2 linked regions of the Microterricola viridarii genome follow. The protein of the gene in region 1 interacts with the protein of each later gene in a pairwise test. Links are inferred from orthologs where the notes say so. Each region holds a gene or a part of one and is shown on either strand. Other genes may lie near its edges. The genes, in order: nadE and dnaA.

Evidence for each region.
Region 2: the proteins of nadE (region 1) and dnaA interact in binary tests that used the Escherichia coli proteins (3 or more experiments, as listed by UniProt). The link is inferred for Microterricola viridarii from one-to-one orthologs.

Annotation. Positions count from the first base shown.
Region 1 is NZ_LT629742.1:1,916,036-1,919,170, forward strand. Bases 1-2,818 are described here. They hold nadE (ammonia-dependent NAD(+) synthetase), read left to right. Parts: upstream 1-906; coding sequence 907-1,731; downstream 1,732-2,818. Other genes in these bases: BLT62_RS08705 (cation:proton antiporter), read right to left, coding at 1-802; BLT62_RS08715 (hypothetical protein), read right to left, coding at 1,760-2,602; BLT62_RS08720 (hypothetical protein), read right to left, coding at 2,699-2,818. Also shown: more of BLT62_RS08720, read right to left, coding at 2,819-2,968; BLT62_RS08725 (DMT family transporter), read right to left, coding at 3,046-3,135. UniProt on the Escherichia coli protein: Catalyzes the ATP-dependent amidation of deamido-NAD to form NAD. Uses ammonia as a nitrogen source.
Region 2 is NZ_LT629742.1:281,665-284,916, forward strand. The notes cover bases 142-3,076. They hold dnaA (chromosomal replication initiator protein DnaA), read right to left. Parts: upstream 2,384-3,076; coding sequence 899-2,383; downstream 142-898. Other genes in these bases: dnaN (DNA polymerase III subunit beta), read right to left, coding at 142-461; rpmH (50S ribosomal protein L34), read left to right, coding at 2,810-2,947; rnpA (ribonuclease P protein component), read left to right, coding at 2,972-3,076. Outside these bases: more of dnaN, read right to left, coding at 1-141; more of rnpA, read left to right, coding at 3,077-3,252. UniProt on the Escherichia coli protein: Plays an essential in the initiation and regulation of chromosomal replication. Binds in an ATP-dependent fashion to the origin of replication (oriC) to initiate formation of the DNA replication initiation complex once per cell cycle.

The sequences.
Region 1 (3,135 bases):
TCTTGGCCTCGACCAGTGTGGCGTCCGCTTCCGGCGCCCCGGTGAGCAACACCCGGTAGAGCACCCCGGCCGCGAACGCGCCGAGCAGCATGTCGATGCCGAGCGCCACGCTCAGCCCCACGAGTGAGACGAGCACCAAGATCACGAGGCGCACCGCGAACTGGCCGCTGGTGTGCAGCGTCGCAGTGATCAGGGCGTGCATGCTCCGGCCGGCACCGATCGCCGCCAGCCAGATCGCGGCCCCCGTGATGAGCGCGAAACCGATGAGCACGATGGTGGCGTGCAGAGGAGTGGTTCCGGAGAGGAACAGCGTGATCGCGAGCAAGGGGCCGAACTCGCCGACGGCCCCGACCGCGGTCGTCGCGATCCCGAACGGGGTGCGCAGCTCACCGGCATCCCGCAGCACCGGCATGATCGTGCCGAGCGCCGTCGACGTCAGCGCGATGCCGATGAACACGCCCGCACCGACGGTGGGCGAGAACAGGATGCCGGCGGCGACCCCGACGGCGAGCGAGAGCAGCCAGCCGAGCCCAGCCCGCATCATGGGGCGGCCGGCGATGCGGGCGAAGTCGATCTCGTTGCCCGCGAGGAAGAACAGCATGGCCAGGCCGAAGTCGGCCAGCGTCTCGGTGAAGGGGCCCGGCTGCACCCAGCCGAGCAGCGACGGCCCGAGCAGGATGCCGAGGACGATCTCGAACACCACCAGGGGGATCTTGACGAATCGCCCGAGGCCCCGGCCGAGCAGAGGTGCGGCGACGGCGATCGCGGCAATCAGGATCAGCGAGGGGATTGAGATGTCCATTCGGCTCCTGCCTGCAGCGCTCGCACGGCGCGTTCTGCAGGCGATGATAGCGAAGCGCGCCTTCCGTGCGCAGCCCCGCGCGGCTCGCGCGGTAGATTCGACGCATGCACGCGCTTCAGTCTCAGATCATCGCCGAGCTCCACGTGAGCCCGAGCATCGACGCCGCCGCCGAGATCCGCCGGCGCATCGAATTCCTCACCGCATACCTGCGCCGCACCGGCGCGCGCGGTCTGGTGCTCGGCATCAGCGGCGGTCAGGACTCCACGCTCGCCGGCCGGCTGTGCCAGCTCGCCGTGGACGAGATGGCCGCGGATGGCGGGGACGCCCCGGTGTTCGTCGCCGTGCGCCTGCCCTACGGCGTGCAGCGCGACGAGGACGACGCCCAACTGGCGCTGGAGTTCATCCAGCCGGCGCAGACCGTCACCTTCAACATCAAGGGCGGCGTCGACGGTATCCAGGACGAGTACGCCCGCGCCCTCGGCGAGCCGATCAGCGATTTCAACAAGGGCAACGTCAAGGCCCGCATGCGCATGATCGCGCAGTACGCGATCGCCGGAGGGCACGGCTACCTGGTGGTCGGCACCGACCACGCCGCCGAGGCCGTCACCGGCTTCTTCACGAAGTACGGCGACGGCGGCACCGACCTGCTGCCGCTGGCCGGGCTGACCAAGCGGCAGGGGCGTGCGCTGCTCGAGCACCTCGGCGCGGCGGAGCGGCTCTACCTCAAGCCGCCGACGGCCGACCTGCTCGATGAGACCCCCGGCCAGACCGACGAGGCCAACCTCGGGCTCAGCTACACCGAGATCGATGACTATCTCGAGGGCAAGCAGGTGTCGGATGCCGCGGCGGCCGCGATCGAGGGCCGCTACCTGGCCAGCGAGCACAAGCGCCGCACGCCGGCATCCCTGTTCGACGAATGGTGGCGCTAACGCCCCAGAGCGCCCCGCGCGGGCGCGGCTACGCCTCGGGCGTTGCCGGTGACGACGGCGCCGGCGGGAACAGCGCCGGCGCAGCGTGCGACGGTGCGGCCTGCGTCGGTGCGGCCGGTGTCGGTGCTGCCTGCGTCGGCGAGACAGGGGCCGGTGCGGCCTGAGCCAGCGGGAACAGCGACGCGCTCTGCTGCGCGGGCATCGGCTCGGCCGCGGCGGGCTGGCGCAGCGCGTCCACGTCGGCGAGCAGTTTCTGGGTGTCGACGGGCTCGTTCGGCACCGGCGGCTGAGCGAACAGGGGCGAGTTGTACTGGGCCCGGTGCTGCTGGGCGACCCAGGCGTCCTGGTCGGCGAGCAGTGTGCGATCGCTCTCGGTGGTGGTGCTCTTCCACTGCTCGAGGTCGCTGGCGAAGGCCTTGCGGGCGCGGCTCGGCTTGGCCTGCCACTCGATCAGACGGTCGCGGAACTCGGTGACCGCCGGCTCCGACTGGTAGCCGAAGGTGGCCGACGCGCGCTTGAGCTCGTGCAGGCGGTGCGCCGCCCAGTCTGCTGCAACGCCCGAACCGCGGATCGGCAGCATCCGCACCTGGATGTCAGCCTGACCGACGGCCCGGTCCGAGAGCACCTGCTCCTGCGGGGTGAGCGAGTTCCACACCGAGGCCTCGACCGACGCGTCGACGAGGGCGGCGATCGCGGCGATTTTGATCTCGGTGTTGCGCTGGGCGATGACCCGCTTCATCGCGCCGCGGGCGATCCAGGCGGCGAGGAGGCCGGAGGCGAGGAGAGCGATCGCGATGACGGCGGCGGTGAAAAGCACCGGTTGCGCGTCCGCGGAGAAGAACCAGTCAGAGAAATCTGTCAACCACTGCATGTGCGGCACTCTACCGGCGTGCGGCGAGGCCGAGGGGGAGTCGTCCCGGCGCGCCTCAACTCGGGCTCCGGATGCGCCGATATCGAGCGTGGCCGGTCACCGGAAGCAGTCGGCGGCGGCCACCGCGGTGCCGAAATCGCCGAGTGTGCTGTGCCGCACACCGTCGGAGTGCAGCGCGCGTGCGGTGAAGCGTGGCTCGGCACCCGCATCCTGTGAACACAACTCGATCTGCCCGAGGATCGTGCCGCGCACGGATGCGACGCGCCAGAGGCCTCCGCGCACCGGGAGGAACTCCAGGCCGGCGACGCTGACGCCCAACGGTGTCGCGGGCGGACGAATCAGTGTGCTGGTGCTGTTGTGTGCCATGGTGCCCCTTCGCCTTCTGCCGTCGGTGTGCCGCGTCTGCGGTGTGATTCACACGGTAGACGGCAGCACCGACACGGCTATCTGGCGTGCGGTGCGGGGGCCAGGAGTGCAGCGGCGGCCAGCTCGGGGTCGACGATCTTCTCGGCTCGCGCGGTCTGCGCCAGCAC
Region 2 (3,252 bases), 1.6 Mb from region 1 along the record:
CCCGTGATGACGGGGGTGACATCGTCGCGGGAGGCGGCGACGGCGACCTGGGCCACAGCTGCGGCGAATTCCTCGGCGGGGACGAGCCCCGACTCGGAGCTGATCTGCGGGATGCTCGGGTATTCCTCGACCGGCATGGAGAGCAGGGTGAAGCTGGCGGAGCCGCTGCTGACGACAATGCGGCTTTCCTCCGTGCTGAAGCGCACGGGAGCGTTCGGGAGTCGGCTGGCGATCTCGGCCAGGAGGCGGCCGGAGACCAGGACGGTCCCCGTCTCCTCGACGTCGGCCGCAATCTCGGTCTGGGCCGACACCTCGTAGTCGAACGAGGACAGGATCAGCCCGGTCTCGGTGGCCTGAATGAGCACGCCGCTCAGGATGGGCAGCGTTGTGCGCTGCGGGAGGAGTTTGACGGCGAAGGAAACCGCCTCGCTGAACACATCCCGGTTGGCCTGAAACTTCACGAAGGCGCTCCTGTTCGCTGCTGGTCGTCTACGTCTGACAGCGGGGCTGTCGGACTGGGCTCCATGCTAACCCCTGCCATTACGGCGTGGGTTTCTTGTCATTCGTTTGGACACCTGGGCGGCCTGTCCGTCCACAAGGTTGTCGCATCAGAGATCTCTTTAAGAATTCTTTAACGGTCTTAACGGCTGTGGAAACTGTGGATAACTATGTTAATTCGATGTATACACAGCGAACTAGGCGGGTCCCGCCTGTTGAACTTGTGTGAGCGTTAACGACCTTGTGGATGCTCTGCGCCGAGTGCCACGAGGCCCAAACCCACAAGAACACGGCATTCTTCAACAGCTTCTCGGGAGTTGCTCATTAACTATCCACAAGTTATCCCCAACATGTGAGTAGTGGAATATTCTGGCGGCCCGGGCGTGGCGAGCGCAAGACCCTACTTGTAGCGGTGGTTCTGCTTGATTCGGTTGGTGAGCTCGGTGACCTGGTTGTAGATCGAGCGACGCTCCTTCATGAGCTCGCTGATCTTCTTGTTCGCGTACATCACCGTGGTGTGGTCGCGGTTGCCGAAGAGCTGGCCGATCTTGGGCAGGGAGAGGTTCGTCAGCTCACGGCAGAGGTACATGGCGATCTGCCGGGCCGTGGCGACGGCCTGTGAGCGGCTCGAGCCGTAGAGGTCGTCGACGGTGAGCTTGAAGTAGTCGGCCGTGTTCGTGATGATGTCGGCCGGCGCGATGACGTTGTCCTCGTCGAGCGTGATCAGGTCCTTGAGCACCGTCTGCACCAGGTTCATGTCGACGGGCGTGCGGTTGAGGCTGGCGAACGCGGTCACGCGGATCAGCGTTCCCTCCAGCTCACGGATGTTCGAGGAGACCTTGGTCGCGATGAACTCGAGGATGTCGTCGGGCGCCTGCATCCGCTCGGACTGCGCCTTCTTGCGCAGAATGGCGATGCGCGTCTCCAGGTCGGGCACCTGGACGTCGGTGATGAGGCCCCACTCGAAGCGGCTGCGCATGCGGTCCTCGAAGCCGGTGAGCGCCTTGGGCGGCAGGTCGCTGGTGATGACCACCTGCTTGTTGTGGTCGTGCAGTGTGTTGAAGGTGTGGAAGAAGGCCTCCTGGGTCTCGGCCTTCCCCTGCAGGAACTGGATGTCGTCGATCAGCAGGATGTCGATGTTGCGGTAGCGGGACTGGAAGACGGCGCCGCGGTTGTTGGCGATCGAGTTGATGAAGTCGTTCGTGAACTCCTCGGAGCTGACGTAGCGCACGCGCACACCCGGGTACAGGCTCATCGCGTAGTGGCCGATGGCGTGCAGGAGGTGGGTCTTGCCCAGCCCGGAGTCCCCATAGATGAAGAGCGGGTTGTACGCCTTCGCGGGAGCCTCGGCGACGGCGACGGCCGCGGCGTGGGCGAAACGGTTGGACTGCCCGATGACGAAGTTGTCGAAGCTGTACTTCGGGTTCAGCCGGGTGTCATTGGACTGCTCCGGCGAGCTGTGTTCGAACACGGACTGCGGCGCCGCCGGCGTCTCGACGACATTCGCCTGCGGCTGCACCAGCGGAGGTGCGGCCAGGTGGGCCGGCATCGCGGCCGCGGCGAGGGTTCCTGCCTCCTGCGTCTCGAAAGCCTGCTGGGTAGCCACCTCGCTCTCGAGCTCGGGGTTGACGACCACGTAGAAGTTGGCGATCGCCGGCGTGCCGATGGCGCTCATCGCGGCGAGCAACGAGGTGCGCATGCGCTGGTTCAGCATGCTCGCGGTGAAGTCGTTGGGCACCTCCAGATAGAAGGTGCCCGCGGCGATGCCCTTGGGCTCGACCAGATTGAGGAATCCGTAGAGCATGGGCGTGATTGTGCTGTCGGCGGAGAGACCCGCGAGTACCGCGGCCCAGGTGTTCTCGATCGGCTGTTCGACGTCGGCCATTGTTTCTCCACACTTGCTCGGTGACTCTTCGGCGCTAGATGCCCCTCTCGGTGTCGCAGTGCAGTGGTGCACTGCGGGATGCCGCAGGCGGCGCATCCGAGAAAGTGAAAAGTACTCACAGAGTTATCCACCCCTGTGTGTAACCCCGACAAAACTACCGGAATTACGCGCATCTTGTTGGGGATAACTCGGTGCTTTACGCTAATCTCTTGGACGACTTGCTCCAAATCGTCCACCGAGCGGCGCTCCCAGGCGCTCCCGCAAGCTGGGAATACCGTAGAGAATCCGGCGTCGGACGGGCTTCCGGTTTGACCACAGCCTGCGCAGGCCGTAGTTTTAATAGGTTGACCCCAGCCTTCTGGCTGCCCAAATTTCTTTCCCGGCCACTCCAAGGCTCGTGGAGATCCAACACGTGGAGTACACACAATGAGCAAGAGAACGTTCCAGCCGAACAACCGTCGTCGCGCCAAGGTGCACGGTTTCCGCCTGCGCATGCGTACCCGCGCCGGCCGCGCCATCCTGGGCGCTCGTCGCCGCAAGGGTCGCGTCGAGCTTTCCGCTTAAGCACCCAGGCTTCATTCAAGCCCAGTGCTTGCCAAGGCGAACCGCATCACAACGGCCGACGACTATAAAGGCGTCGTTCGGAGGGGGCGGAGATACGTCACACCTCATCTTGTGACGTACGTGCGTTCCGGCTCCGAAGTGCAGACTTCTGGCGCCCGGGGCGCTCGTTTTGGCTTTATCGTCGCCAAGACAGTCGGCGGGGCCGTGCAGCGTAACCGCGTGCGGCGCCGACTGAAGGCGGCGAGCTTTGAGCTGCTTGACCAGGTTCACCCAGGCATCGACGTCGTCATTCGCGCCCTGCCTGG